Regions from separate parts of the Massilia scottii genome, predicted to be linked through region 2. Evidence: riboswitches for the same ligand, from Rfam matches in the RefSeq annotation. Region 2 holds a riboswitch; the other holds the start of a gene.
The links. A riboswitch is a leader RNA that binds a small molecule or an ion and turns the genes downstream of it on or off. The one in region 2 is predicted to bind glycine.
Positions count from the first base shown of each region.

Region 1: it holds a riboswitch for glycine, as region 2 does, so the genes downstream of both, gcvT (glycine cleavage system aminomethyltransferase GcvT) here and RBA41_RS25620 (D-amino acid dehydrogenase) in region 2, are expected to answer to the same signal.

Region 1 is NZ_JAVCWM010000002.1:143,975-159,542, reverse strand. Features, by position in the region: gene RBA41_RS03060 (cell division protein ZipA C-terminal FtsZ-binding domain-containing protein) at 1-989, opposite strand, end outside; gene smc (chromosome segregation protein SMC) at 986-4,513, opposite strand; gene RBA41_RS03050 (phosphatase PAP2 family protein) at 4,648-5,316, opposite strand; gene RBA41_RS03045 (DUF1631 family protein) at 5,445-7,874, opposite strand; gene RBA41_RS03040 (methyl-accepting chemotaxis protein) at 8,133-8,738, shown strand; gene RBA41_RS03035 (hypothetical protein) at 8,949-9,233, shown strand; gene RBA41_RS03030 (ATP-dependent Clp protease proteolytic subunit) at 9,409-9,969, opposite strand; glycine riboswitch at 10,109-10,194, shown strand; glycine riboswitch at 10,213-10,318, shown strand; gene gcvT (glycine cleavage system aminomethyltransferase GcvT) at 10,391-11,509, shown strand; gene gcvH (glycine cleavage system protein GcvH) at 11,576-11,956, shown strand; gene gcvP (aminomethyl-transferring glycine dehydrogenase) at 12,059-14,956, shown strand; gene RBA41_RS03010 (methyl-accepting chemotaxis protein) at 15,000-15,568, opposite strand, start outside.
Region 2 is NZ_JAVCWM010000023.1:95,681-111,248, forward strand. Features, by position in the region: gene trpE (anthranilate synthase component I) at 1-497, opposite strand, end outside; gene RBA41_RS25550 (phosphoglycolate phosphatase) at 691-1,401, opposite strand; gene RBA41_RS25555 (winged helix-turn-helix transcriptional regulator) at 1,503-1,856, opposite strand; gene RBA41_RS25560 (carboxymuconolactone decarboxylase family protein) at 1,952-2,500, shown strand; gene RBA41_RS25565 (hypothetical protein) at 2,598-3,077, opposite strand; gene RBA41_RS25570 (hypothetical protein) at 3,475-4,416, opposite strand; gene rpe (ribulose-phosphate 3-epimerase) at 4,425-5,096, opposite strand; gene apaG (Co2+/Mg2+ efflux facilitator ApaG/CorD) at 5,274-5,648, shown strand; gene RBA41_RS25585 (hypothetical protein) at 5,658-5,927, opposite strand; gene mltA (murein transglycosylase A) at 5,824-7,035, shown strand; gene RBA41_RS25595 (enoyl-CoA hydratase) at 7,094-7,870, shown strand; gene RBA41_RS25600 (carotenoid oxygenase family protein) at 7,872-9,281, opposite strand; gene RBA41_RS25605 (MerR family transcriptional regulator) at 9,300-10,310, opposite strand; gene RBA41_RS25610 (C39 family peptidase) at 10,429-11,022, opposite strand; gene RBA41_RS25615 (hypothetical protein) at 11,068-11,802, opposite strand; gene RBA41_RS25620 (D-amino acid dehydrogenase) at 11,928-13,160, opposite strand; glycine riboswitch at 13,217-13,326, opposite strand; glycine riboswitch at 13,327-13,434, opposite strand; gene rtcR (RNA repair transcriptional activator RtcR) at 13,554-15,164, opposite strand; gene RBA41_RS25630 (vWA domain-containing protein) at 15,359-15,568, shown strand, end outside.

The DNA of each region.
Region 1 (15,568 bases), on a different contig from region 2:
TTGGCGCAACCCAGCATGGCGCCGAAGCCGTTGCGCGCCGGCGCCACGCATGGCACGTCCAGCAGCAAGGTCAGGCGCGAGGTGGTGTCGGCGCCGAGGGTGACGTTGGTGGTCAGCGTGAACAGCTGGCCGCCGTCGCCGTCCGGCATGATGTAGCGCCCGTCGGGACGCACATCGAAGCCCTGCTTCTCCAGCGCGCCGATCAGGGTCGCGATCGACCACGGGGCGCCGTACGACATCAGGTTCACGCCCAGCTGGGCGTCGTGCCCGGCCACGAAGCGGTGCAAGGTGCGCGACTCGCCCATGACTTCGATCATGTCCGGAATTTCCGGCTCGGCGCCGATGTCGTCGGCCACCGCGCGCAGGCGCGTGACCAGTTCGGAGTATTCGAGTTCGTTCAGGGCCGTGGTACGGCTGGCCATCTGCACGCCGGCCTGCAGCTTGGTGTAGACGCCGCCGTGGACGATCGGTTCCCAGTCGCCGTTCACGTGCAGGCCGATGAAGTGCACCGGCTTGTTGCCGACGTGGCGCAGGGTGTGCAGGATCGGCAGGATTTTGTCGCCCCGCACCGGCGCTTCGAGCGCCAGCGGAATCAGGACATCGATCAGCGGGTCGACCAGGCTGGTGGCCAGCTCGGTGGCCGGGCTCAGTGCTTCCACCGGCGCCGCCACGGGCGCCACTGGCGCCACCGGCGCGACTGGCTGCGCCGCTTCGTCGTCGAAACGCGCAGCCGGTGCTGCTGCGACCGGTGCTGCGACCGGCGCGGGGGCCGCCGCAGGCGTGTCGTCGGCCACCGGGGCCGGCTTGACGTCGAACGTCGGTTCGCTGCGCACGATGTCGCCGGGACGCAGCAGCACGTCGTCATGCTCGGACGAGAAGGCGCGTTCGACACTCTTCTTGGCCTTGTGCTCCTGCCATTTGTTGTACGCGAAGACGCCGGCGACGAATACGCCGCTGGCACCGATCAGGCTCATTTGTAAATCTGTCATGCTGCTTGTGCCTCGGTAGCAAAATTTGCGGCGGACTCCATGTCCACCGCCACAATGCGCGATACGCCCTGCTCCTGCATCGTCACACCGATCAGTTGATTGGCCATTTCCATCGCAATTTTATTGTGCGAGATGAAAAGGAATTGAGTATGGTCGGACATCCGTTTTACCATGCGGCAGAATCGCTCGGTGTTCGCGTCGTCCAGCGGCGCGTCGACCTCGTCGAGCAGGCAGAATGGGGCCGGATTGAGGCGGAACATCGAAAACACCAGCGCGGTCGCGGTCAGCGCTTTTTCGCCGCCCGACAGCAAGTGAATGGTGGCGTTCTTTTTGCCCGGCGGCTGCGCCATGACCTGCACGCCGGAGTCGAGAATTTCGTCGCCCGTCATCACCAGCTTGGCGTTGCCGCCGCCGAAGAGGATCGGGAACAGTTCCGAAAAATGGTGATTGACCTTGTCGAAGGTATCCTGCAGCAGCTCGCGCGTTTCCTTGTCGATGCGGGCGATCGCGTCTTCCAGGGTCATGATCGCCTCGTTCAGGTCATTGTTCTGCGCGTCGAGGAAGTTCTTGCGCTCGGACGCCTGCGCCAGCTCGTCGAGCGCGGCCAGGTTGACCGCGCCCAGCAGCGCGATGGCATTCGTCAAACGCGTCACCTCGCCCTGCAGGTAGGACGGCTTCATGTCGGGATGGAGCTTTTCGGAGAGCGCCGCTTCGTCGGCATCGACCGTCTTTAACGCTTCGGCGAACTGCTCCTGGTTCAGGCGCGCGGCCTGCTCCTTGAGCTGCATTTCCATGATCTTGTCGCGCTGCGGCTGCAGGCTGCGTTCGGACTGGGTGCGCGTGTCTTCGGCGGCGCGCAGCTGCTGCGTGATCTGGTCGAGCTCATGGCGCGCATCGGACAGCGCGCGCTCCTGGCTGGTGCGCCGGTCCAGCAAGTCTTGCAGGCCGTCGCTGGCGGCGCCGCTTTCCAGCGCTTCGAGTTCCATCTGGCCGACCGCGATGCTCTCGCTTACCTGGGCCGCCTGCTGCGTGGCGGTGGCGATATTGCGGCGCAGTTCCTCGATCTTGCTGCGCTGGGTTTTTTCGGCGAACTGCGCTTCCTGGGCCGCGCGCTCCAACTCGCGCAGCTTTTCGCGCGCGTCCGTCAGCGCCTGTTCGCGGCTCAGGAAATCGGTCTGGCCATCTTCGTGCGCGCCCTGCAGCTCGGCCAGTTCCATGTCGAGCTGCTCGAATTTTTCCTCGGACTCCATGCGGACCTGCTGCTGCTCGGCTTCCTGCGCCGCGATCTCGGCCAGGTCGGCCTGGATCTGGGTGCTGCGCTGATTGAAGCGCGCCTCGACCTCGGACTGCTTGACGACTTCGATCTGCAGCGCGTGCACGCCTTGCGTGAGCGTGGCCACGCGCTGGCGCGCATCCTGCAGGCGCCGCGTGAGGTCCGACATGGCGGCGTCGGCGCGCACCGCGCGGGCGCGTGCTTCGTCGGCCAGCATGGTTTGCGCGCGCAGCTGCTTGCCGATGTTGTCGATCTCCTGCTGGCGCCCCAGCATGCCATCCTGCTCGCTATCGGCCGCGTAGAAACGCACGCTGGACTGGGTCACCACGTGGCCCTGGCGCGTGATGAAGGAGCCGCCCTGCGGCAGGCGCGCGCGCTCGGCAAAGGCGCTGGCCGTGTCGTCGGCGGCGAAGACATTGTGCAGCCAGTCGCCCAACAAGCCGCGCAGGCCCGGTTCATTGAGCTTGAGCAGGCTGGCGAACGTTGTGAGGCCCGGCGTTTCGCTTGGGGCCGCGGCGCCGGCGAGCGATGGCGCGTACAGGGCCAGCCTGGCGGGCGGCGCATCGCTGAAAAAGGCCTTGGCCCATTCGATGTTCGACATTTCAAGCGCGCCGGTGCGCTCGCGCAGCACCGATTCGAGCGCCGTTTCCCAGCCCTGTTCGATGCCCAGCTTTTGCCACAGGCGCGGCAGCGCATCGAGTTCGTGCTTTTGCAGCCAGGGCTGGACCTTGCCCTGCGTTTGCACGCGTTCCTGCAACTGCTTCAGGGCCGACAGGCGCGCTTCCAGCTGCGCGTTGGCCGCGGCCTCAAGATTGACCTGGGCCTGCGCGGCGGTGCGTTCATCCTCGGTGCGCTGCTGCTGTTCGGTCGCTTCTTCGAGCAGCATGGTCTGCTCTTCCAGCGCCTGCTGCTTTTCTTCGAGCTGCATGCGCAGGTTGGCCAGATGGCTGCTGTCGGGCAGATTGAGGCCGTTCTTTTCCTGCTGCAGGCGCTCGCGCCGCGTTTGCAGGCCGTTGAGGATGTTCGAGGCGTTGCGCTGGTGCGCCGATTCGAGTTCGATCTGCTGCTGCGCCTGCATGATGCGGGCGCGCGATTCGGTGGTCTTGTGCTGGGCCGCGCGCCAGGCGGCATCGAGGTCCGGCAGGCGCTCGCCCTGGGCTTCGGCGTTCATCTGCGACTGTTCGACCCTCCCGCCCAGTTCTTCGAGCAGGTACTCGGCTTCCTCGATCTGCTGCTGGTAATCCTGGCCCTGCGTCTGCCACTGGTTGCGCTGGGCGTTCAGCGCCAGCAGCTGGTTCTGCAGGCGGCTGCGCGATTCGATGACGAACTTGATCTGCGCTTCCAGGCTGCCGATTTCCGAGTTGGTCTGGTACAGGTGGCCCTGCGCCGTGTGCAGGCGGTCGCCCACCGAAAAATGCGCCTGGCGCATGTGTTCGAGATCGAGTTCGACGTGGCGCAGCTTGGCCGTCTGCTCCTCCAGATCGGTCTGGGCCTGCTCCATCTCGCGGAAGTAGCGATTCTGCTCGGTCTGCGCTTCGTTCTTGCGCAGCAGCCAGAGGAGCTTTTGTTTTTCTTCCTGGTCCGCCTGCAGCGAATGGAATTTGTTGGCGACGACCGCCTGCGCTTCGAGCTTTTCGAGGTTGGCGTTCAGTTCGCGCAGGATGTCTTCCACCCGCAGCAGGTTTTCGCGCGTGTCGTTGAGGCGGTTTTCGGTTTCGCGCCGGCGTTCCTTGTACTTGGACACGCCGGCCGCTTCTTCGAGGAACACGCGCAGTTCTTCCGGGCGCGACTCGATGATGCGCGAGATCATGCCCTGGCCGATGATGGCGTAGGCGCGCGGACCGAGGCCCGTGCCGAGGAAAATATCCTGGATGTCGCGCCGGCGCACCGGCTGGCTGTTGATGTAGTAGGTCGAGGTGCCGTCGCGCGTGAGGGTGCGCTTGACGGCGATTTCGGCGTACTGGCCCCACTGGCCGGAAGCCTTGCCGTCGTTATTGTCGAACACCAGTTCGACCGAGGCGCGCCCGGCCGGCTTGCGGTGGGTCGAGCCGTTGAAAATGACGTCCTGCATGGACTCGCCGCGCAGCTCGGACGCCTTCGATTCGCCCAGCACCCAGCGCACCGCGTCGATGATGTTCGACTTGCCGCAACCATTGGGACCGACCACGCCAACCAGCTGCCCCGGCACCTGGAAATTGGTGGGATCGACGAATGACTTAAATCCCGACAATTTAATGGAAGACAGGCGCACGTTGTATAGCTAGCTCGGGAATCCTAAAGGTGTCCATCATACCATTTGTTGTCATGTTTTCGGCGAAGTGGCGTCGCCCCGTCCGCGAAGCGGCCCCAGATGGCCGGGCGACGATTTTCAGGCCGGCGACGGCGCTAAAAACAGACGTAGTTGAAGTAGCGCTCGGCCTTGGGGCACGGCGGGGAGTAAGGATTGCGCGTCGGGCCCCAGGTGGCCGTCGTGTAGACCCGGTCGGCCCCGGACAGGCCGAGCGCCAGGCCGGTCATCCACTGCTGGGAATTGTGCGGTTCGCCCTTGTACGGAATGCACAGCACAGCCAGGGTCAGCGCGATCAGGGTCAGGCTGGGCTGGAACTGGCGGTTCGAGCGCACCAGCGAGATGAATGCGGCCGCGCAGGCCAGTCCGAGCAGGCAGCCCAGGATCGCCTCCGAACTGCTGTGGGTTTCGACCATCACGCGCGAAAGCGCGACACCGACCGCCAGCGCCACGCCCAGGCTGACCGCGACATAACGCCACATCTTGGTGCGTCCGCACAGCGCCAGGTAGGCCGCCACCGGAAACACGGCCGCGGCGCGCGCGGCGTGACCGCTGAAGCCCGCGAAATGCAGCGCTTCGATGCCGACGCCCCAGCCGAGGAAGGCGATCTTGCTGGCGATGACGATGAACAGGGTGGCGCCGAACAGCAGGCACCAGTACAGGGCGCGCAGGCGGCAGTGGGCGGCGGCGAGCCAGACGGCAATGGCGATACCCAGGGGGGCGGTGACGGCGATGCCGCCAAGCGCGGTGAGGTGATACCAATTCATAGACAAAAGCCGGAAGTGAAAAAAGCCGGGCATGGGCGGCAATGCAGAACTGTCCAATGCCGCTCAGGCCCGGCCCGAATGATACGCGAATGTTAACAATGCGCGAATACTAACGGAACACGCCCTCCTCAGGCAGCGACCGACTGCGCCGATTTTTCCGCGTCGCCGAGCGCTTCGTCCATTGCCTGCGACAGCGCGCGGCCGACCACGCCCTCGACCTTCATGACGCGCACGCGCTGGGCGCGGTAGGCGTCGATGAGCTTGTCGGACGAGAGGGAAAACGCTTCCTGGCGCGCCCCGGTCGAGAAAATGTACAGGGTACGCAGCGGGCTGATCCAGGCCAGCTTGACCTTGCGGATGCTGCCGTCAGGATCGGTGAATTCGATCCACATATTGCGTTCGAGGGCGTCGACGCCCAGTTCGGCGTCGTCCAGTTCGGCGTGGGCCGCTTCTTCGGCCGCGGCCAGGGCTTCGTTTTCCTTTTCCAGCCGGCGCATGGCGTCTTGCTGGGCAACTTCGACGGCGATTTCTAGCTGGCGTTCCGGCGTGATGTCGAGCGGAGCGCGCACGATTGAAGCGTGGCACTCCGCCAGGTCGGCGAAGAACTGGATGCGGTCGGCATCTTGCCACTTGATGACGTCGAGCCATTTGTTCAGGGTGGCCAGCAGGCTCGGCAGCTTGCCGATCAGGTCGCGCCGCTGTTCGTGCGTGATCTTCGGCTTGACGCTCCAGATCAGCTCATCCATCGTCTTGGTGGCATTGCCGACCGCGCCGGGCTTGTCGTCCTCGACGCTGTAGGCGACCGTCATGACGGAGGTCCACTTGTTTTCGAGGAAGGTCTCCAGCATGGCCACGACCTGCCCGCTGCCGACCCGCGCGGCGACCGCGCTCCTGGCCGAACGGGTGGCGGCGGTGACTTTTTCCTGGCGCAAGGCCGCGGCGATCGGCGCCGCGATGGCGGTCGCGGCCGCCGTTTCCTCGGCCTTGATGGTTTCTTCGAGCTCGGCCACCACTTCCGAGAACACGTCGGCCGGCGCGCCGCCGTCGTCCTGGTCGCGCCCGACCCGCTCCACGCCGCGCTGCATGACCTGGAACAGCGGATCGTCCGGGCCGGAGCGCTGCTCCAGGCCCATGGTCGACATCAGGTCGATCATGCGGCGCGCCGGGTGCGTTTCCTCAAAGAAGAAATTCTTGTCGGCCAGCGCCGCCTTGAGCACCGGAATTTGCAGCGACTGGATCAGGTCGCGCGAATCTTTCGGAATGTTCGGATCGAGGAAGACCGTCTCGAAAATCTTCGACAGCAGGTCGATGGTGCTTTCATCGCCGCGCGACAGTGATCCTTTTGGAATGCTTTCCTTCAAGCGCGGCAAATAAAACACATTGCCCGCCTGCGCCTCGGCCGGGGTCGGCGCCACGTTGCTGAATTGTTCCGGCATGCGGCCCTGCAAGCCCTTGAGCACTTCGAGCAGGGAAGCGGGAACCATCACCTGGCCGCCATCCATGGCCTGGCCGAAGCCGCCCGCGGCAATGCCGCCGCCGCCCGCAAACTGGGCCGGCGCGAAGCCGCCCGCGGCGTGGCTGCCCTGCCCCGGCCCGCCGCCCTGGTGCGCCGGGCCGCCATGCCACGGCGCGGCCGGCACGCTGGCCTCGCCCGCGTCGCCGCCTGGCGCGCCCTGGAAGGCGGCGGCGCCGCTCGGACGCCAGCCGCCGGCCGATGGCGCCATGGCCGGCAGGTCGGGAATCATCGGGATGTCGAAGGCGGACGCGGCCGCCGGCGCATCATCGTCGTCGCGCAGGAACTGGCGCAACTGCTTGGCCAGTTCGGCCTGGCCGCTGGCGCGCGCTTTCTTGGCCGCGGCCGCGCTTTCGGTTTTCTTGATCTTGAAGGCGTCCACCGAGCCGGGCTGGATACCCTTGTTCATCAACAGGTCGCACAGCGCGTCGTACATCGGCGCAAAGTCGAACAGCAGCGACGGGCGCAGCATCGGCAGGATCAGCCCGTGGGCTTCCTCGTCCGGCTCGAACTCGCGCCAGGCTTGCTGCAGGGCCGACAGGAACATTTCGGGACGGAAGGGATTCTGGCTGATGCGCAGCACGTCGCGTTCGAGCAGGAAGCCGAGGCGCACATTGAGGGTGGCGATCTGGGTCGCGTACTGCATTTCGAAGGGACGGCTGATGGCGTCGAAAGCGACGCGGCTGTCCATTTCCTCGTAGGGAACCAGTTCCAGCGTGGCGGGCAAGGCCATCGCGGATTTTTTAAGCGGCGGCAACAGTACGTCGACCTCGGCACGCATGGCGCGCCCGATGCCGGCGGCAGCGACATGAAAGAAGGCGTAGGTGTTGTTTTTTAGCAGATTCCCCGACTTGACCCGCTGAAACACGGCGCGTGCATCGAGCGCCGGGTCGGTCACATCAAGCAACGCCGCAACGAGACGCGTCGCCACGGCCATCAAGTGGTCGTTGGCATGCTTGGTCACGGTCACGACCAGCGCCTCCAACAGCTCGTGGCGCGACGGACCAGTCTTCCTTGCTGCGGCGGATGGTGAAGGTGGAGCCATTGTCTGCTCGTTGGGGGGTTAGAGATCTTTTGCCATAACAAACATTCTCTCACATTATTGCCGACTGGCAACGGGAAAATTTGAAACAAAGCGTTATTTTTTGTTCAAGCGCCTTATTTTCATGACCATTCTTGCTTTTCCCTAAAGCAAAAGCCAATTTTCGTCATTTGGACTGTTGATGAAAAACAAACCCTAAATAAAAAGTTTCTCTAACATAATTACAATTCCACACGGCAATTTATTTCTTGAGGACTAGCCATGATAACGATCCGCCGCCGCGATCTCAAGCTCACCCTGTCCCTGGGCTTTGCCGTCCTGGTCGGGCTGGGCGTCTGGCTGTCCATTGTACTGCTGAGTCAGCTTGAACAGATGAAAGCGGTAACGGCACCTGCGGTCCAAAGTTTAGGCGATCGTTGGGGCCCCTTGACCGGCATCATGCTCGACGACGCCGCGGCGCGCGCCGAGGCCGATTACGCCGCGGCCCGCCTGTGGGTCTGGTTTTGCATAAGCGCCAACGCGGCCGGGGCCGTGCTGCTGGGGCTGTGGATCAAGGCAGCGATGGTTGCGCCTCCCGCACAGGTGCGGCGCAAGGCTGGCGCGGCGACGTTGACGGTGGCGGGCAACGGGCTGATCGTGCGCGCCATCGAGCGCAGCGCGCAGTCCGGCGCCGGGCTCGCCATGCGCGGCGAGCCCGACGCGGCGCGCGCCTTGCCGGCGCCACGGACCGCAGGTGCTGGCGATGCGGCGGCACGGCTGGCCCGGCTGAGCCGAATTATCGACGCCGTCGCCTTCCAGACCACCATCCTCGCCGTCAACGCCGCGGTCGAGGCGGCCCGCGCGGGACAGGCGCCGCCACGCCGCTGAGCGTGCGTCACCAAGCGTATGCCAGCAAGTGATTTCTTCGCTGCATTAATTGCAATCCTATAGGAACTACTCCTACACGAGTGCAAGGTGAATTCCGATACCTCTTCAACGGTGCGGCTCGCATGATGATGTCACCGGAAACGCTGAAGAGAGCGCCTCTTCAGCATCACCGGAGAGCACGACATTTTCAAACTTTCAAAAGGAATGAACATGAACTCGAATCAGAAAAGCGGTCAGGGCAACAAGCAAAGCGATAGTTCCAGCTCGAACAAGCAATCGGGCTCGCAAGGTTCCGGCAGCGGTTCGCGCTCCGGCGGCGGCACCCAGGGCGGCACCCATGAGCAGCACGTGGAAGCCGGCCGTCAAAGCCATAAGAATGACGACAAGGACAGTGGCTCGAAACAGTCCGGTTCGGGTTCGGGCAACAAGCAGTCGGGATCGAATTCCGGCAGCAGCAGCGGCAGCGGCAACAAAAGCGGCGGCGACAAACGCTGATCGCTAGCATGACGCGGGCGTCGCCGGGTTTCCGGGCGGCGCCATGCACTATTTAAACAGGAAGCAATAGAAAGAGTCTGCACCGGCCCGGCCGTTGACAGGCTCTTTTTTTGACCGCGCGCCGTTACCCGCCGTCGCTGCCGGCACGGCCGGTCAGGACGCCAGGTTCGCTGGTTCAGATATTGCGAATGCGAACGCCCTTCGGCGGCGCAAAGTCGGCCACGTCATTGATCACGCGGGCGATCTTGGCATCGCGCGCGGTCAGGTGCAGGTCGGAATACTGGTGAATCGCCCACTGCTCCGGCAGCAGCTCGATGTGCTTGCGCAAAATCGATTCAGTGCGCGCATCGTCGGCGCGCAAGCCTTCGACGATGATATTGAGCGCATCCGGACGCGCGCCGGGCGATGCCGTCGCATGCGATTTGTGCACCATGAAGCGCGCCGTCTCGCTGGCGTAGCGCCGCGTGCCGGACAGAAACAGGATGACGGCGATCGACGCCACCGCCCCCGCGTTGTACATGACGAACTTGACCGGCGAATTCGACAGGAAGTTGTACAGGCACAGCCCGTCGCTGACGTAGCCGCCGTTCGACTGGATCAGCACGTGCGCCGTTTCGACGCCGTTCTCGCTCATGCCGGACACCGCCTCGAACACGCGGTGCACCATATCGCTGTTCACATCGCCCGACAAGGTGAACCAGGCATCGGTCTGTTGGATCGTTTTTTCTTCGCTCATGGCTGTGTGCTCGCAAAGTAGATGAATTATTTTAACAAATCGGGACAAGCATGGTTTTCAATGGGGAGCTCATTCGTGCGCGCCCCTACCGGACGTCCCCCGCAAGGTTGACAGTTACGCCCTGCTGGCATATCCTCCACAGTCTTGATCGGGAGAGGGCAGCGCACGCTGCCGCCGAAGGGGCATCACCCAAAAACTCTCAGGCAAAAGGACCGGTCAGGGGTCGGCGGCGCACAGCGCCCCCGGCTGAACTCTGGAGAGCGGCCGCGGCACCATGCCGGCGGCCCACCGAAGGGGCAGGCGGACTTCAATCCGCTATCTCTCAGGTACCAAGGACAGAGGGGCGCGAAGCATTCAGGGACGGCAAGAGCCGCTCCACGTCTGCTCGTCGTACCCCCATTCACTCTGCCTTGAGGATTCCATGACGCTTAAAGCGACCCCGCTCAATTCCGCACACCGCGCCGCCGGCGCCAAGATGGTCGATTTCGGCGGCTGGGACATGCCCGTCAACTACGGCTCGCAAATCGAAGAACACCAGGCCGTGCGCGGCGACGTCGGCATGTTCGATGTGTCGCACATGTGCGTGGTCGATATCGAAGGCGACAACGCCCGCCCTTTCCTGCGCTCCCTGCTGGCCAATAACGTCGACAAGCTGCAGGTGGCCGGCAAGGCCCTGTATTCGTGCATGCTCAATCCGCAGGGCTTCGTCATCGACGACCTGATCGTCTACTTCTTCAGCGAGACCTGGTTCCGCCTGGTCGTCAACGCCGGCACCGCCGAAAAAGACGTGGCCTGGATCGGCGCCCAGAACGAGGCCACCAAAAGCGGCGTGACCATCACCCAGCGCCGCGACGGCAACGCGCCGATGGCGCTGATCGCCGTCCAGGGCCCGAACGCGCGCGCCAGGGTGTGGCAGGTGCTGCCGACCACCCAGGCGGTTTCCGAGCCACTCAAGCCGTTCAACGCCGTCATCGTCAAGGACACCGCGTTTGGCGAAGTGATGGTGGCGCGCACCGGCTACACCGGCGAAGACGGGTTTGAACTGGCCTTCCCTGCTTCCCAGGCCGATGCGCTGTGGAATGCGCTGGTGGCCGCCGGCGTCAAGCCGGCCGGCCTGGGCGCGCGCGACACGCTGCGCCTGGAAGCGGGCATGAACCTGTACGGCCAGGACATGGACGACACGGTCAACCCGCTCGACGCCGGCCTGGCCTGGACCATCGACCTGGTCTCCGAGCGCGACTTCATCGGCAAGACCGCGCTCAAGGCGATGGGTCAGAACTTCCAATTCGTGGGCCTGATCCTGCGCGAAAAAGGCGGCATCCTGCGCGCCCACCAGAAAGTGGTGGCCGCTGACGGCACCACCGGCGAAATCACCAGCGGCACCTTCAGCCCGACCATGCAGGAAGCGATTGCACTCGCGCGCGTGCCGATGGGCGTGGCCGTGGGCGACACCGTGCACGTCGAAATCCGCGACAAAAAGCTCGCCGCCAGCGTCGTCAAGCTGCCGTTCGTGCGAAACGGTAAAATCCTCGCTGCCTGATCGGGGCAACACACTTATTAGCAGTATTTACATTAACATCGACCGCGACCTCTTGGAGCAAACATTATGAACATCCCAGCCGACCTGAAATACACCGAGTCCCACGAATGGGTGCGCGCCGAAGCTGACGGCACCCTCACCGTCGGCATCACCGAATATGCGCAGGACGCGCTGGGCGACATCGTCTTCGTCGAACTGCCGAAAGTGGGCAAGGTCTTCACCGCCGGCGACGACGCCGCCGTGGTCGAATCGGTGAAAGCCGCCAGCGACATCTACGCACCGGTGTCGGGCGAGTGCATCGCCGTCAACGACGCCGTCGCCGATGCGCCGGACTCGATCAATACCGACGCCTTCGCGGCCTGGCTGTTCAAGCTCAAACCAAGCGACGCCGGCGCCATCGACGGCCTGCTCGACGCCGCCGCCTACGGCAAAGCCACCGCGGAATAAAAACTCCTGGCCGCCGCCCGCCGGCGGCCTTTTCCTTTCAGTTCGCCGCCGCGCTGTGTATCCGACAGCGCCGGCGGCAGTCTCTTTTCGGCCCCGACTACCATGACCCGCACCAGCCTGACCCAACTCGAAGCACGCGATTCGTTCATTCCGCGCCATATCGGCCCGTCCACCGCCGAACAGGCAGCCATGCTGGCCACGCTCGGCTATCCATCGCGCGCGGCGCTGATCGACGCCATCGTGCCCGCCAACATCCGCAAGAAGAGCAAGCTGGAACTGGGCCAGTTCTTCGACCCGATGCCGGAACAGGCTGCGCTGGGCAAACTCAAGGCGCTGGCCGCCAAGAACAAGGTCATGAAGTCGATGATCGGCCAGGGCTACTTCAACAGCCATACGCCGGGCGTCATCCTGCGCAATATCTTTGAAAACCCGGCCTGGTACACCGCCTACACCCCTTACCAGCCCGAGATTTCGCAAGGCCGCCTGGAAGCGATCCTGAACTTCCAGCAAATGATCACCGACCTGACCGGCATGGGCATCGCCAACTCGTCGATGCTCGACGAAGGCACCGCCGCCGCCGAAGCCATGACGCTGATCCAGCGCGTCGGCAAGTCGGCCTCGAACGTGTTCTACGTGGCCGACGACGTGCTGCCGCAAACGCTGGAAGTGGTGCAAACGCGCGCCCAGCCGATCGGCGTGGAAGTGCGCACCATCGCGGCGGCCGACATCGGCGGCCTGTCCGAGCCATGCTTCGGTGTGCTGATCCAGTACCCGGGCGTGAACGGCGACGTGCGCGACTACCGCGCCGCCGTCGAAAAACTGCACGCGGCCGGCGCCATGGTGATCGCCGCGGCCGACCTGCTGGCATTGACCCTGCTGGCGCCGCCGGGCGACTGGGGCTGCGACGTCGTCGTCGGCAACAGCCAGCGCTTCGGCGTGCCGCTCGGTTTCGGCGGCCCGCACGCCGGCTACCTGGCCACGCGCGACGAATTCAAGCGCAGCATGGCCGGCCGCCTGGTGGGCGTGACCATCGACGCCCAGGGCAACAAGGCGTACCGCCTGGCGCTGCAAACGCGCGAGCAGCACATCCGCCGCGAAAAAGCCACGTCCAACATCTGCACCGCGCAGGTGCTGCTGGCGGTGATGGCGTCGATGTACGCGGTCTACCACGGCCCTGAAGGCTTGCAGCGCATCGCCCGCCGCGTGCACCGCTTCACCGCCATCGTGGCCGCCAAGCTCGGCCAGCTCGGCTACGAGGTCGTCAACAAGACCTACTTCGACACGCTTACCATCAAGAGCGCGCGCGCGGCCGAACTGCACGCGATCGCCACCGAACATGGCGTGAACCTGCGCAAGGTCGACGCCAGCCACGTCGGCATCTCGCTCGACGAAACCACCACCCGCGAAGACGTCGCGCTGCTGTGGACGATTTTCGCCCAGGGCGTCTCAAGCTCCCCTGCTTCACCGGACTTCGACGCCATCGAAGCGAGCGCGCAGGACGCCTATCCGGAAGCGCTGGCCCGTACCAGCACCTACCTGACCCACCCGACCTTCAACCGCTATCACGCGGAACACGAAATGCTGCGCTACCTGCGCGGCCTGGCCGACAAGGACCTGGCGCTGGACCGCACCATGATCCCGCTTGGCTCCTGCACCATGAAGCTCAACGCGACCAGCGAAATGATCCCGGTCACCTGGCCCGAATTCTCCAGCATCCACCCGTTCGCGCCGGACGCGCAAACGGTCGGCTACCGCGAAATGATCGGCCAGCTGGAAGAGATGCTGTGCGCGCTGACCGGCTACGCCGCCGTGTCGCTGCAGCCGAACGCCGGCTCGCAGGGCGAATACGCGGGCCTGCTGGTGATCAAGGCTTACCATGAATCGCGCGGCGAAGGCCACCGCAACATTTGCCTGATTCCGTCGTCGGCGCACGGCACCAACCCGGCATCGGCCAACATGGTCGGCATGAAGGTGGTCGTCACCGCCTGCGACGACAGCGGCAACGTCGACCTGGCGGACCTGCGCGCCAAGGCCGAACAGCACAGCGCCAACCTGGCCTGCGTGATGGTCACCTACCCGTCGACCCACGGCGTGTTCGAGGAAGGCATTCAGGAGCTGTGCGAGATCATCCACTCGCACGGCGGCCAGGTCTATATCGACGGCGCCAACATGAACGCGCTGGTCGGCGTGGCCGCGCCGGGCAGCTTCGGCGGCGATGTGAGCCACCTGAACCTGCACAAGACCTTCTGCATCCCGCACGGCGGCGGCGGCCCTGGCGTCGGTCCCATCGGCGTGGGCGCGCACCTGGCCAAGTTCCTGCCGAACCAGCGTTCGAGCGGCTACACGCGCGACGAAGCCGGCATCGGCGCGGTCAGCGCGGCGCCGTACGGCTCGGCCAGCATCTTGCCGATTTCGTGGATGTACATCGCGATGATGGGCGGCGAAGGCCTGACCGCCGCCACCGAAACGGCGATCCTGGCGGCCAACTACATCGCACGCCGCCTGGCGCCGCACTATCCGGTGCTGTACACGGGCCACGACGGCCTGGTGGCGCACGAGTGCATCCTGGACCTGCGTCCGATCACCGACGCCACCGGCATCAGCAACGAAGACGTGGCCAAGCGCCTGATGGACTTCGGTTTCCATGCGCCGACGATGAGCTTCCCGGTGCCGGGCACGCTGATGATCGAGCCGACCGAAAGCGAATCGAAGGCCGAGATGGACCGCTTCATCGACGCCATGATTGCGATCCACGCCGAAATCGTCAAGGTCGAGCGCGGCGAGTACGACCGCATGGACAACCCGCTCAAGGGTGCGCCGCACACGGCCGAAGTGGTGACCGCCGACGTCTGGGAGCACAAGTACAGCCGCGAGGCAGCCGCCTTCCCGGTGGCATCGCTGCGCAAGCAGAAGTACTGGCCGCCGGTCGGCCGCGCCGACAATGTGTACGGCGACCGCAACCTGTTCTGCGGCTGCGCGCCGATCAGCGACTACGAGTAAGCAGGTAGCTTAGTCAGGGCCGCCCGGGTCAGGGCCGCCCGGGTCAGGGCCGCCGCGAGGCCAGCCGCAGATGCGGTATGGTTTTCTTCGGCGGCCCTGCCGGGTCAAGCACGCTGTCGTCGATGCGAAATCCGCTGACCGCTTTCGACAGGCTCGAAGCCTGGCACTGCAGCCTTTGCGCCGCCGATGCCGCTTCTTCCACCAGCACGGAATTCTGCCGTGTCATCTGGTCCATCTGCACGATCGCGTCGCTCACCGCGCCGATGCCGCCGGCCTGCCCTGCGCTGGCTTGCCCGATCTGGCCGACCATGTCCCCCACCTGCTGCACCGATTGCGCGATGCCGGCCATGCGCAGGCCCGCTTCCGACGCGCCCGCGCTGCCGCCGTCGATGTCGGCAAGCGACTGCGCAATGAGCTCCTTGATCTCGCGCGCGGCGCTGGCCGAGCGCTGCGCCAGCATGCGCACTTCGCCCGCCACCGCGGCAAAGCCGTGGCCCTGCTCCCCGACCCGCGCCGCTTCGACCGCCGCGTTGAGCGCCAGCGCATTGGTCTGGCACGCCAGGTTGTCGATCACGCCGATAATTTGCGCAACGCGCTGCGAACTGCCGCGCA
Region 2 (15,568 bases):
AGGTTGTCGATGACCGCCAGTTCCTCGGTCACCATCAGCTGGATGTCTGGCAGGCCCAGGTCGTCCTTGGGCTGCGTGTCGGCCAGCTTGCGCTCGATGTGGCGCACGGTGTCGTAGCCGAAGTAGCCGGCCAGGCCGCCGCAAAAACGCGGCAGGCCGGGACGCAGCGCCACTTTGAAGCGCGCCTGGTACTGCTCGATGAAGTCGAGCGGATTGCCGTCGTGGGTTTCGATCACCTCGCCGTTCTTGACGATCTCGGTGCGTGTGCCGAAGGTACGCAGCACCGTCGATGCGGGCAGGCCGATGAAGGAGTAGCGCCCGAAACGCTCGCCGCCGACCACCGATTCGAGCAGGAAGGTGTTCTTTCCGGTGTTCTGGGTCTGTGCCAGCTTGAGGTACAGCGTGAGAGGCGTTTCGAGATCGGCGAAGGCTTCCGAGATCAATGGAATACGGTTGAAGCCTTCGTTGGCCAACGATTTGAATTCGAGTTCGGTCATGCTTTTCTCCATGCCGCCATGGCGCATCCGCGGGCGGTGGGTTTCAAAAAACCTGCCGGCGCACAGGGGCAGCCGACAGCAATCACTACAGGGTTACTTAGCCCAGGATTGCCAGCGTCGCCAAAGCCAAGCCTCAATCGAGCCGGTTTGGGTGACATTGTGTTTTTTGATGAAAAACATATGTGATGGAAGGTTAGTATGTGTTGTGGTTGTGGGAACGAATCAGGGTTGCCGCTTCTACAAGTGAGGTAACTATACCATCGGAATCTGTTTCGTGTATAGCCCGCCCGTGGTTATAACCATACGGTACCGTCAACACAAAGCAGCCAGCTCGACGAGCAGCCTCGGCGTCGTTGGACGAGTCGCCGATAGCCACCACCTGCGACGGCGCCAGATCGAAGTCGGCGCAGACCTGCAGCAGCGGCATCGGGTCCGGCTTTTTGCGCGCCAGCGAATCGCCGCCGTACACGATTTCGAAATACTCCGCCAGGCCCTTTTGCGCCAGCAGCGGCGTGGCAAAGGCGATCGGTTTGTTGGTCACGCAGGCCAGGCGCAGGCCGTCGGCTTTCATGGCATCGAGCCCTTCGAGCACGCCGTCGTACAGCACGCTGTGATTGCCGTTGATCGCCAGGTAGTGCCCCTGGTAGAGCGCCATGGCCTCGTCGAAGCGCTGTTCGACGCCGGCGGCGTCCTGCTCCAGCGCGAGCACGCCGCGGATCAGGTTTTCGGAGCCTTTTCCGATCATCAGCGCGATCTGCTGCTGCGTGATCGGAGCGTAGCCGAATTCACCGCGCATGGCGTTGATGGCGACATGGAAGTCGGGCAGGGTGTCGAGCATGGTGCCATCGAGATCGATGATCGCCGCGCGGATCGGGGCGTGGATCGATTGGATAAAATTGGTCATCGGGGAATAGGAGCGGTCAGGATTGGAATATTTTATCGGAGCGGAGCGTAGCGGTGTCGGTCGATCTTCCTGTCATTGGAGATGCCTGCCCATCCAGGTGATTATTCGGGTGCATCCGCTTCTTTCGAGATGAGCATGTTGTGCCATTCTTCAGACCATCGCAGCAGAGGCATCATGGCTTTTAACAAGCTCGCGCCGCTCGGGCTTAAGGTGTAGCCGCCTGATTCCGCGGTGTCGAGGATGCCGGTTTCGCGAAGTTCCCGCAGGCGCAGATTGAGCACCGTCGGCGACATGTCGTCGCAGCACTCGCGCAACTGACGGAACGTCAGCGGCGTATCGCGCAGCTCCCAGATGATGCGCATTACCCAGCGCCGGCCAAGCAAATCGAGCAAGGCCATGATCGGCCGCCCCGTGTGCGAGCCGCGTACCGGCCGACCCGGTTTTGGAACAGTCATCATTTCTCCTTTTTCTTGCTACGTTAAACGTAGCATGGTGCTACACTATCCGTAGCATTCGAGTGATTTTACCACCCGTACTCAAGGAGACCGGCATGTCGACCACCAGAATTGTTCCGCTTGAAGCCCCGTATGAAGATGCAGTTGCCGGGACATTCAAGCGATTCCTGCCACCGGGCATGGAACCGCTGAAATTATTCAGAACGCAGGCGCACAACCCGCGCGTATTACAGCGCACGTTTGCGGGAAATCTGCTCGACCAGGGATCAATCGATCCGCGTGCACGGGAACTGATTATTTTGCGTACCTGCGCGCGCTGTGGTTCCGAATATGAATGGGGTGTGCACGTCGCGTTGTTCGCGGAGCGGGCGGCATTGAGTGCCGCCGACGTGGCGGCAACGCTTGGCAGCGATCCTGAACAGCGTGCCTTGCCCGCGCAAGAGGAATTGCTGTTAAAGGCGGTGGATGAACTTCACGACACGTCCACCATCTCCGATGGGCTATGGGATGAATTGGCGCGGCACTATTCGTCAGCGCAGATCCTTGAAATCATCGCGCTGACCGGAAACTACCATGCGATCTCGTTCATGACGAATGCCGCCAGGGTGGAACTGGAGACGTTTGCGCCCCGTTTCAGCCGCTGAAGCATAGGCCGGGGCGGCCGGGTGATCATCCCTGTGCCAAGCGGATGATGAGCATCGAATACCGCGCATCATTCGCCCGGGCGGCAAGGGGACGCGCTTACTTGGCTGGTGCTGTCTCGGGCGCAGGCGCTGGTGTTTCGGAGGCATCAGGTGCGTCTGCCTGGCCGGATTGGCCTGGTGCCTTATTGGTGCTGATGATTGTCGTGAGCGTCGATCCGCCAGCTTTTTCGCAATCGGGTGCCGCGCCGGTCCACTTGATCGACTCGCCGCGAACGACGGGGCGTACCAGGCGCCATGGCAGCAGGCCAAACCGCTGCGAACCGGCATAGTTAATAATGGCGTCGCCACCTTCCGCTTTGGCGCGTTGGGCCAATTCCCCGACGAGCTCCGAGACGCCGCCGTACGTCCCCTTGGCCACTTTGACTTTCTTGATTACCTTGTATGGAAACTCGGCTGGCGGCACGCTGGCGAAAAAGCAGAAATTGCTCGGGTCGGATGTTGGTGCCACATCTTCCGCCGCTGAGGCTGTGTTCAGAAAGGCAAGCGACAGGATGCAGCAGAGCGAGATTTTATTCATGTTGAAGTGATGCTTTCGTCAAGTTTTCTTGCGGGAATGCAAGATTATAAATACAGGCAGCGAGTATGATCTGAAACCGGCAATTCATCAATTGCCGTGTGCTATTGGCCTGTCTGACGTTGCAAAACCGCCAATTTGGCCGGAGGGCTGCGCTTTCGCACCCATCAAGCTGATGGATCCATTCGGGTTGATCAGGCAGCGGCGTTGCTCATGCCGAAAAGGGAAACCGGTAGAACCGGTCCTTTTCGGCGTATTTTTCGTCAACGACGTGCGCGCGCGATAATCGATCCAGGCTCTCCGATCCACAAACGTCGGGGCAGTGGATTTCCATTGGCGGAAATGACAGCATCAAGGTAGCTCCCCGGCGCCGACCGGTGCAGTGATGGCCAGCGGCGAATCAGGAAATATCGTTACTGAATCGATCGGATTGAAACGGATAGGTTTTCATGATGTGGACCAGTTCCGCAGCCGCCTTGGCCCCTTCCAGAACGGTAAGTGGATATGCTTTCCTGAAAGCGCTGACCAGCGCGAGCCTTGTCCCGTTTTGAGCAAGGGAGATCAATTCAGGGGACGAAACGACAACGTCGCCAAGCACCATGGGATGACCCGTGTAAGAGATTGGCGCGCGCTTGATGGTCTTGATCGCCGACGGGTCAACACCGTAATCAATCAGCGCATCGGCATCGTTGCTTTGCACTATCCAATGTACGGCTCGGCTTCGCTTCAGGAGCAGATCCATAGGGAGTATCTGCGCCAGTCCCCGGGAAGGGCGTTCGAAGCCCGACAAATCGATGATCAAATCGCAGTGATCGGACAGGGCGCGTACCCGCGTTTCGATGTCGTTCGCGTCGTTTCGATGCGCCCGCGGCGCAAGGCGAAGGCGCAGGGGAACTTCGTCGTACAAGGTCACGGACGGCTGCAAGTCGAGGTAACTGCGGATGATCTCGAGCTGTTCCTCGGCGACTTCGCCACAGCGCTCGGGAGGAAAACAGTCGAATACAGCACGGAGCATGGCGTGCGCCGCAGTGTCCTGATTGGGGCTCCACAGCGAAAAATGTTGCGGCTGAACGTCGGGCGAAGCGAATGTACCGCCAATTCTCATGCCATCGCAGCCAGATACGCTCCACCGGTCATCCCAACCTGCCAGCATGGCCGAACAAGAAGCATGAATGGCCGCCATGACGCGCGCGTCCACCGGCAGCGTGAAGACCAAGCCCGGAAGAAGTCCTGTGGGATGGGCTTCGAATGCGGCAATGCCGGTAACGTCGCCCTCGACCCGAATGGAGCCGCCCCGATGGAACGACGGCCCAAATCCGAGGCGAAGGTCGAAATACAGCATCTTTGGGCTTACTTGCCGACCTTGGCCAGCTCGACGCGCATGGCGTCGATGACGGCCTTGTAGTCCGGCTGGCCGAAAATCGCCGAACCGGCCACGAAGGTATCCGCGCCGGCAGCGGCGGCGGCGGCGATATTGTCGATCTTGATGCCGCCATCGACTTCGAGCAGGATGTCGCGGCCCGAGTCGTCGATCATGCGGCGCGCCAGCGCGATTTTTTTCAGCGCTTCCGGAATGAAGGACTGGCCGCCGAAGCCCGGGTTGACCGACATGATCAGGATCATGTCGATCTTGTCCATCACATGGTCGAGAAAGTGCAGCGGCGTCCCGGGATTGAATACCAGGCCGGCCTTGCAGCCGTTATCGCGAATCAGCTGGAGCGAGCGGTCGATATGCTCGGACGCTTCCGGGTGAAAGGTGATGATGTTCGCGCCAGCCTTGGCGAAGTCCGGGATCAGGCGGTCGACCGGCTTGACCATCAGGTGCACGTCGATCGGCACCTGCACGTGCGGGCGGATCGCCTGGCACACCAGCGGGCCGATGGTCAGGTTGGGAACATAATGGTTGTCCATGACGTCGAAGTGAATGATGTCGGCGCCCGAGGCGACGACATTGCGGACTTCCTCGCCCAGGCGGGCGAAATCGGCGGACAAAATGCTGGGAGCGATGCGGAATGTGGTCATGGCGGCTGGCAAGGAGCTTGCGGTGAATGAAGATGCGCTATTTTACGCTGTCCCACGGAGCGCCCTTGCAGCGAGGCCGATTTTGCGGTGCAATGTATGATGCCCCGCCGGACCTTGTTGGAACGGCGCCTGAAAATTCAATCGGGCAACTTTTACAGTCTCAATCAAGGAATCCAGATGGCCGCTTACGAATTTACTGTCACTGTCAGGACCCAGTACCTGCCGGAGCAGTCCGATCCGAGCCGAAGCAATTACGTGTTCACCTATTCGATCACGATCAAAAACACCGGCAGCGTCGGCGCGCAGCTCATTTCGCGGCACTGGGTGATCACCGATGCGAACAACCATGTCGACGAAGTGCGCGGCCTGGGCGTGGTTGGTCACCAGCCGCTGCTGCAGCCGGGCGAACAGTTCGAATACACCAGCGGCACCCAGCTGGCCACCGCGCAAGGCTCGATGACCGGCGAATACTTCTGCGTGGCCGAAGACGGCCATCAGTTCGAGACCAGGATTCCCGAATTCGTGCTGTCGCTGCCACGCACCCTGCACTGATATCGGCGATCAGTGGGCGGTGTCGTCGGGCAGTTCCTTTTTCTTCTCCGGCGCGTTCAGCTCCTGACCGTTATTGGTCGGCTTCTGTCCCGAATACATCGTCCACCACACGATAAACACCAGCAGGAACAGCGCCACGCCTGCTTCCAGCATTAATACCCACATATCGACTCCCATGTCTTCAACACGCAGTAGTTTACTCGTTTCGGCCGGCGCCGTCGCGCTGGCCCTCGCGGCATGCACCACGCCTGAACCCCGGCCGGCGCCGCCGGTCGTCATGCCGCCGCCGGTGATGCAGATACCGCCGCCAGCGGAGCCGCCGGTGGCCCCACCCGTGAAGGCCGAACCGGCGCCGCTGATGACGCCATCGACCTTCGGCGCGCTGCCCGGGTGGGAGCGCGACGACCTGCGCCAGGCCTGGCCGGCCTTCATGACGTCGTGCGGGGTACTGGTGCGCAAGCCCGAATGGAAAACCGCGTGCGGCGCCGCGCGCACGGTCGATGCAAAGGATGGCGCGGCCATTCGCGGCTATTTTGAAACGCACTTTGTGCCGAACCAGGTGCGCGCGGCGGACGGCGCCGACACGGGCCTGATCACCGGCTACTACGAGCCCCTGCTGCGCGGCGCCCGCAAACGCGGCGGCGCCTTCCAGACGCCCCTGTACCGGGTGCCGGACGACCTGCTGACGATCGACCTGGCCAGCGTCTACCCGGAGCTGAAAAACAAGCGTGTGCGCGGACGGCTGGTCGGCAAGAAGGTGGTCCCGTACGGCAGCCGGGCCGAGATCGAACGGGCCGACGTGAGCGGCAAGGAGCTGCTATGGGTGGACGATCCGGTCGAAGCCTTCTTCCTGGAGGTGCAAGGTTCGGGACGGGTCAAGCTGGCCGACAGCGGCGAGACCGTGCGCGTGGCCTACGCCGACCAGAACGGCCACCCTTACAAGGCGATCGGGCGCTGGCTGATCGAGCAGGGCGAACTGACATCGCTTGAGGCCACCGCGCAGGGCATCAAAGCCTGGATCGCCGCGCACCCCGAGCGGCGCCAGGAACTGTTCAACGCCAACCCGAGCTTCATTTTCTTCCGCGAAGAGCGCCTGCCCGATCCGTCGGTCGGGCCCAAGGGCGCGCTGGGCGTGGCATTGACGCCTGCGCGTTCGGTCGCGATCGACCCCACGTTGCTGCCGCTCGGCGCGCCGATTTACCTGGCCACCACCGAATCGGGCAGCGACGTGCCGATGCAGCGCCTGGTGATGGGGCAGGATACCGGCGGTGCCATTCGCGGCGCGGTGCGGGCCGACTTCTTTTTCGGCTTCGGCTACGAGGCGATGGAAAATGCCGGCCGCATGAAGCAGCGCGGCCAGCTCTGGGTGCTGTTGCCCAAACCCTGATGCAGCCGCGGATTCGCTACAATCGCACATTACTCCACGCTTTTTTAATGAGGATTCCATGAACTATGCAGACCTGCTGATCGAGACCCACGGCAAAGTAGCCGTGATTCGCCTGAACCGTCCAAAGGCGCTCAACGCCCTGAACGACAACATGATGGACGAACTGGGCGACGCGCTGTACAAGTTCGACGCCGACAGCAGTATCGGCTGCATCATCCTGACCGGCAGCGAAAAAGCCTTTGCGGCCGGCGCCGACATCGCGGCGATGGTCGACTACGACTACGGCGACACGTACGGCGGCAACTACATCGGCCGTAACTGGGAACACATCCTCAATGTGCGCAAACCCGTCATCGGCGTGGTGCAGGGCTTTTGCCTGGGCGGCGGCTGCGAGCTGGCCATGATGTGCGATTTCCTGATCGCGGCGGACACCGCCAAATTCGGCCAGCCTGAAATCAAGGTCGGCGTCACCCCCGGCGCCGGCGGCACGCAGCGCCTGCCGCGCACCATCGGCAAGGCCAAGGCCATGGACATGCTGCTCACGGCGCGCATGATTGATGCGGCCGAAGCGGAGCGCACCGGTTTGGTATCGCGCGTGGTCGCGGCGGACAAGGTGATGGAAGAAGCGCTGGCCGCGGCCACCACGATCGCCTCGATGTCGGTAACGGTGGCGATGGCGATCAAGGATAGCGTCAACCGCGCGTTCGAGACCACGCTGACCGAAGGCGTGCGCTACGAGCGCCGCTACTTCCACGCGGCGTTCGGCACGCCGGCGCAGAAGGAAGGCATGCAGGCGTTCCTGGCCAAGCGCCCGGCCAACTTCGACGGTCTGTAAATCAGTCTCTGGCGCGCCAGCTGCCGTGAAAGCCGAACGGTATCCGGTGCGGCAGGCATACCGTCGCGACGGGGCCGGCCGCCACGTCGGCGGCGTCGATCACCAGCAGGTCGCTGCGGCCTTCCTGCGCGCGCCACGCGACCGCCAGCAGCCAGCCGTCGCCTTCGGACGACTGCGCCGAGCGCGCGACGAATACCGGTTCGGAGATGACATCGCCGGCCGGCAGTGTATATAGCTGGCGCGTGCCCGACGCAAAGTTGAAGCAGGCCAGCGCGTCGTACAGCACACTCTCCGAATCGCTCCTGATACGCTGCCGGCTGTGGCAGCAGTAAAAACCGACGCGGTTGCGGCGCCCGTTGTAGCGCTCGTCGATGCGCGGAAATTCGGCCGCCAGGTCGTCGAGGACGGTGCGCTCGAAGCCGTCGCCATCGCTCTCCAGATCGAACGTCCAGCGGCACAGGCGCGCCGCCATCCCGGCCGGGTCGCCCCGGGAGCCGTCGGCGTTGGGCATGCCCGGTGCGGTGTCCGACTCCATCACGTAGGCCACGATGCGGCCGCCATCGTCCCAGGCATTCATCACATGGAATACGTGGCAGGCATCGCTGGCGAACCAGCGCAGCGTGTCCATCGGCTGCCCGCGCACGCCGATGCCGACGTAGCTGCGCCTGTCCGCTTCCCACGCAAACAGGGGCAGTCCTTTCATGGCGCGTTCCACGCTGATGGTCAGCGGCGTGACCGGAAACAGCACGTGGCGTTCGGTCAGCATGAAGTCGTGCATCATGCTCGCGTAAGGCGCGCGGAAGGGTTCGAGCGTGCTTACCTTGCAGCGCGCATCGAGGACGCCGTACAGCATGTTGGGTTCACCCGGGCTGTCGGGCAGGTAGGCGAAGAAGTGCAGCTCGCCGGTGGCCGGATCGGCCTTGGGGTGCGCGGTGAAGCGCTTGTCCACGGCGCCGCCGAAATCCTGGTGCCCTTTTGACGCCAGCGTGTGCGGATCGATTTCAAACGGCTGGTGCGATTCTTCCAGCGCAAACAGGCGCCCGCCGTGCCACACCATGCTGGTGTTGGCGGTGCCGCTGTTTTTGCCGTGGACCGACGGGTCGCTGGTGGCCGGGTTGCCGAAGGTGCCGAACAGGGCGCGGCCGGCATTGTCTTCGAGCTGCCATTTCGGCGTGCGCGCCCAGCGGTTGGCATAGGCGACCTTGCCGTCGCCAATAAAGAAGGCATGCACCATGCCGTCGCCGGAGAACCAGTGATAGCGGTCGTCGCGCGGCGCGAACCGGGGGTTCGGTCCGACGCGGTACAGCGCACCGCGCAGCTGCGGCGGCAGCGCGCCCCGAACCGGCAGAGCGTCGATGTCGCATTCGGTGTCCAGGGGAGCGTAGTTCCCGCTAAAGAAATGGCCTGACATGGTGATTCCTTGGTGAGTTCAGAGACTTTGCAGGGCTTGGCGGACGTAAGCGATCAGCGGCGCATCGATGCCGGAGCCGATGCGCAGCTCGCTCTCCTGCTCGAAGGCGTGACGCAGCTTGGCCTGGAGCGCGGGGTCGCCCGCCGCCTTGGCCAGCGACAGCGCCTGCCACTGGCGCGCCAGCGCTTGCACTTCGGCGCTGGCGGGCGGCGTGTCTTGGGCCAGGTGCTCGCGCATGGCGCAGATGAGAATGGGCCAGGCGTCGGTTTGCCTGACGTAGTGCTGGCGCAGCAGGACCGTCTCGGCCTCGCTGCAGTAGGCGGCGTAGATGGCCAGGCGCCGGTGCGCCATGGCGTGCGAGATGAACTGCATCGCCGTGCGGTCGACGCCACTGAGCATATGCAGGGTGGGTTCGTTCCAGTTCATGGCGTAGAGCTTCATCAGCATGGCCTCGTCGCCGCCCACGTCGTCGAGCAGGGCGGCGATCCAGCATTGCGCGAGTGCGCCCGCTTCAAGACTGTCCGGTTTAACGCCCCGGCCCATGAGATCATGCAGCGTGGACGTCAAGTGCGCGTTGTCGCCGCTGCGTTGCTGGCGCCGCGTTGTCAGTGTATGCAGTTCGGCGTCGGTGAAATAGCGCGCGCTGGCGGCCATGCGTTCGAGGGCGGCCAGCCAGTTGTCCATCGATGGTTCATGGCGCTCGGCGAGCTGCGCCTGCAAGTCGCGCAGATGGCCGTGCAGGGCCGATGCTTGTGCGATCTGGCGTTCGAGCGACGCAATCTGCTGCTCCACCACTTGTGGCAGGCTGGCACCGCCATCGGCCAGCATGGCCTGGATCTGTGTCAGCGACAGGTCGAGACGGCGCAGTGCCTGGATGCGATACAGCCGGGCGACGTCCGCGCTGTCGTACAGGCGGTAGCCGTTGTCGGAGCGGGCCGACGGTGTCAGCAAGGCGATATCGTCGTAATGGCGCAGGGCGCGCACGCTCAAGCCGCTGCGCCGCGCCAGTTGTCCTATTTTCAGTAGCATGCCGGTTTCTCCAATTGCAAGATGGTAAACCGTCACGCAGCGAGAGGGTCAAGCACTTGCGAATGGAGACACTTGCAAAACCGGGGCACCTGAGCCCCGGTTTTGCAATGCAGACCGGTTAGATCGGACCGTTGATGCTCATGCGCTGGGTATGCGTCCAGCGGTGATCGGACGCCGATACGGCGGAGTTGTAGGTGCGGTAGGTCTGGCCTTCACCCGGCCACGGGTCCATGATGTACACGTAGTTTACGCCATTGGTCGTCGCGTAGCCGCGTCCCACCATGATGTGGCCGCCGCCGTTGCTCCAGCCGTAGCGCATCACGAACGGGCGGTTGGCGTTGATGTCGGCCACCACACTGTTCCATGACGAGGCGACGCTGTACGCGCCGTTTGCCACGCCCCATGCTTTCAGGATGTTTTGCACGCTGCCGTTGGAGCCGTACATATTGTTCGGCTGGTTGGCGTAGCTGTTCCAGTTGAAGTAGGTGTTCCCGCAGGCGTAGTTCAATCCGAACGCCCAGTTCACGATCTGGCACTGGCTCGGTGTCTTCTTGTAGAAGTTCAGGATCGCCTTGCTCGAGGCGGACCAGCACCACTGGCTGTGTTCCTGGGTCGTCAGCGGAACGGCGAGCGTGCGCCATTGGGCCATGGCCGCTGGCAGCGCCAGTAAAAGCGAAGCACCGACGACGAGCTTTTTGATATTTGTATTCATGTTATCTCCTGATTCGTTCTAAGGATGGTGTAGCCGATGCCGGGCTTACTTCGAGGCGTCCATGGTTTGCTTGACCACGCTGCGCAACGGCTGCAGGATGTCTGCCTCTTCCATCAGCGCTTCGCTGGCCTTGCCTTCCTTGACGGAACGCTGCTGCATCAGCAGCGATTCGCGCGCCGAATGCAATGGCGCGTAGCGCGTGCGGCCATCTTCGCGGCCAACCACTTCGAGCAGGTCCGAGCGCGCCTGGAAGATGCGCACGAAGCGCACATTGGATCTCGCGGCATCGCCGTAGTAGCCCATCGACGCATCCACATCCTTCGCCAGCACGGCGGCGCCATAGGCGACCGTTTCGTAGTTCCCGTTGTTGAGCTCCACCGTCGCCATGCCGATCGGGCGCTGGTTCAGCAAAATCACGAAGCGCCACTGGCCGGTGGCCTTGGCCATCTGCTTCATGCTGCCGCGTCCTGCCAGCAGTTCGTTCGGATCGATCGTGTAGACCGGGAAGCCGTAGCCGATCTTCGCGTCCTTCAGATCCTGCATGTCGTTGATTTCAAGCGGGAAGTCGACCGGCGTGCCGCTGGTGCCGCGCTGCTGCATCTGGTGCGTGACGAATTGGGCCAGGTCGCGCTGGGCCGCCGCTTGCGCCGCCGCCGCGGCGCGCTTTGGCACCGCTTTGAAGGTGCTGGTTCCATCCGACTGGGCCATTGCAGGCGCGCCGGCCAGGGCCAGGCTGGCGCCGCACAGCAGGGCGGCGAGCATGGTGCGGGCTGAGAGCATTTTTGTTTGCATTATTGACTTCTCCTCACATAGATTGATACAAGAACCCCGCCTGTCCAAACGGGGTGAGTGCTGCAACAACAACGGCATGCACGCATGCCGGACACCGGTGTCAACGCACGTCGTCAGTGCGTTGGAAAATCGAGGGAACGGTGCATCAAGTCGCCGATCATGTCGGCGGTGACGGCCGACAGGGTCCAGCCCAGATGCCCGTGCCCCGTGTTGTAGAAGACGCAGGGCGATTTGCCGCGGCCGACGCGCGGCAGCATGGTCGGCATCATCGGCCGCAAGCCGGCCCACGGAATCACGCTGCGCGTGCTCACGCCCGGGAAGCATTCATGCACCCAGTCGATCAGCGGGCGAATCCGGTCGTCGCGGATGTCGCGGTTAAAGCCGTTGAATTCGGCCGTGCCGGCCACGCGGAAGCGATCGACTCCCAGGCGGCTGGTCACCAGTTTGGTGGCGTCGTCGAGCAGGCTGACGGTGGGCGCGGCGGCCTGGCTGGCGGCATCAGGCAGGTTGACCGTGATCGAGTAGCCTTTCACCGGGTAGATGTTGACCCGGTCGCCCAGGCTTGCGGCCAGGGCGCGGCTGGCGGTGCCGGCGCAGATGACGACGCCGTCGTAGGTCTCGGTCTGGGTGCGCTCGCCGTCGCCCAGGGTGACGTGGGCGTGGCGGCCGTCGGTGCGCACGGCGCCGATCTGCATGCCGTAGCGGCAGTCCACGCCGTTGCGGCGGGCGGCGGCGGCAAGACCGGTGGTGAATTTGTGGATGTCGCCGGTGGCGTCGCTGTCGGTGAAAAAGCCGCCGTAGTAGTCGCCCGCCAGGGTCGGTTCGATGCCGCGCATTTCGCCTGGCGTTACCGCGCGGCGCGCCAGGCCGCCGGCCGCCAGCATCTTGCTGACCGTGGCGGCGTGCTCGAAGCCGGCCTTGTCGCGGTAGATGTGCAGGATGCCTTCGCGCTTGACGTCGAAGTCGATGTTCTCGGCCTCGGCCCACGCAAACAGGTGCTCGCGCGCCGCAATCGCCAGGCGCGCCGTTTCGACGGTGTTGCGGCGGTAGTGGGGAATGGCGGCGGCAAATTCGGCGAACCACGACAGCTTGTGCCAGCTCGGCTTGGGGTTGACCAGCAGCGGGGCGTCGCGCCGGAACATCCACTTCAGGCCCTTGAGCATGGTGGAGCGGTGGTTCCACACTTCCGCGTTGGAGGCCGACAGCTGGCCGCCGTTGGCGAACGAGGTTTCCATCGCCGCGTAGCGATGTTTTTCCAGCAGGGTCGTGGCAAAGCCACGTTTCGCCAGGGCGTAAGCGGTCGTGACGCCGGTGATGCCGCCGCCAATTACTGCAATGGTTTTCATGTGTGGTCCGGGTTCCAGAAACGTCAGATAGGGAGTCCGCGCGCTGGTGCGCGTCGGTTACCCCCTCTGTGCTGGACCTGAGAGATTCACCGGCAACGCGCGATGCGTGGCCGGTTTGCTCCTTCGGTGCACCGGATGACGACTTCCGGTGGCTCTTCAGAGTTCAAATGGGTTATCGGTCCTTTTGCCTGAGAGATTCCGGGGCGGTTGCTCCTTCGGCGCCGCCGGCATACAAGACCAGCTTGTAACCGACAGACTCTCCCGATAACGCCTTAGCATTGCGCTAAATATGCTGTAAGCATATGTATGCAGAATACCGCAGAAAATGACGTCAATACAACCATTTTTAGTGATAGGCGTTGTTTCCTCGACAATACCGACAGAGCGCTCGCTTTACGATTTGCCGCAAACCTGGTCCCATTCGAGCGAAAAGCGCGCCAGGAATTTCTTCAGGCGGTCGGCATCGTTCGGTTTGCTTTTGGCGCTGCGCGAGACGGCAAACAGTTTGCGTCCCGCATCCGACAAGGTAACCGACTGGCGGCATACCTTGACCACGGCGGCCAGTTGCATGGCGTCGAACAGGTCGAGGCCGGCGGCGGCCTCGTCACCCATCAGTTCGGCCAGATCGACCTCGGCCGCGCTTGGGGCGCGCGTGTAGTGGTGCCACAGTTTTTGCAGCCGGGCCACTTCGGCGCTGACGATGCTTTCCGAAATGCCGCCGGCTTCGGCCAAGGTGGCCATCCTTGTCACCGAGGCCGACAGGTCGCGGAAGTTGCCGGCCCAGACCGCCTCGGGCGACATCGCGAAGCGCATGTAGCGCTCGCGTGCTTCCTTGTTGAAGCGCACCATCTGGCCGTACTCCTGGCTGAACTGGTTCAACTGGTAGACCAGGTTGGGTTCGATGTCCTCGGGCCGGTCGACCAGGCCGGGCAGGGCGTAGGTCCACAAATTGATGCGGGCGTACAAGTCTTCGCGGAAGCGCCCGGCCACCACGTCGCTGGCCAGATCCCGGTTGGTGCCGGCGATGAGCTGGAAGTCGCTCTGTACTTCGCTGTCGCTGCCGACCGGATGAAAGCGCTTTTCTTCGATGGCCTTGAGCAGCATTGCCTGTTCATCCGGCCCCAGCTCGCCGATTTCGTCGAGGAACAGCAAGCCCTTGTGCGCGCTGCGCAGCAAGCCCGGCCGGTCGGCGGCGGCGCCCGTGAAGGAACCTTTGACGTGGCCGAACAGGGTCGAGGCGGCGCCGTCGCCGTGCAGGGTGGCGCAGTTGAGCTCGATGAATTTGCCGTCGAGCTGGTGGCGTGTTTTCTTCAGTTCGTACACGCGGCGCGCGAGGAAGGATTTGCCGGCGCCGGTCGGGCCCATCAGCAGCATGGGCGCGCGCGACTTGATGGCGACGCGCTCGATCTCGTCGATCATGGTGTTGAAGCGGGCGTTGCGGGTGGCGATGCCGGACTTGAGGAACGCCACGCCTTCGGCTTGCTCGCGCGAAAAGCGCTGGGCGATCTGGTCGTAGCGCGACAGGTCGAGGTCGATCAGTGCGTAGCTGCCCGGGTCCTTGCTGGACTGGCGCCGTGGCGGCGAGCTTTGCAGCAGGCGGCCGGGGAAGAAGCGCGCTTCGGTCATCAGGAACATGCAGATCTGCACGACGTGGGTGCCGGTGGTGATGTGGACCCAGTAATCCTCGTTATCCGGATCGAAGGGGTAGGTCTTGGCGAAGTCGAACAGGGCGCCGTAGACCTCGCCGAAATCCCAGGCGTCGCTGATCGGAATGTGGTGCGGCACGACCGTGGTTTCGGGCGAGACGGCGGCGATGTCGGCCGTGACCGCGTCGACCAGCGGGCCGAATTTGCCGCTGAAGAGCATCTCGAAGCGGTCGACGGCGTATTCCTCATGCTGGGTGATGGCGATGCTGGGACGCCACTTTTCCCAGCGGGCCGGGCCTTGGCCGCTGTCGAGCTGGGTGCCGACGAAACCGATGACTACGATGCGTTTCTGTTTCATATCCGTATAAATTTTTATCTGGTCGGATAATTTATCACGGGATTGTCTGCTTGTCCATTTCTTGCTGTCCTTGCTTGAGGAATTGATAATCTTTTTTAAATCAAGGACTTGCGTTGTTCGAGGTTAGCCTTCGGCAGACCTGGCACAGCATTTGCAATAGAGGAGATACAAACGAGATAAGTGAGGAAGTAAAAATGGCAAACGCACAGTTGTTCCAGACCTTGAAGGGAATCTTTGTCCCTCGTGCCGACGGTCTTAATTCGGAAGGCGCTCCGGCTTACACCATGACGCCGCGGCACCAGCTGGCGCAGTATGCGGCTACCGGTTGCCTCAATTCGACGTATTACGTCAATGCGCAATCGCAGCTGGCGACGGTGATGGAACTGTGCGAAAAGGTCGATGCC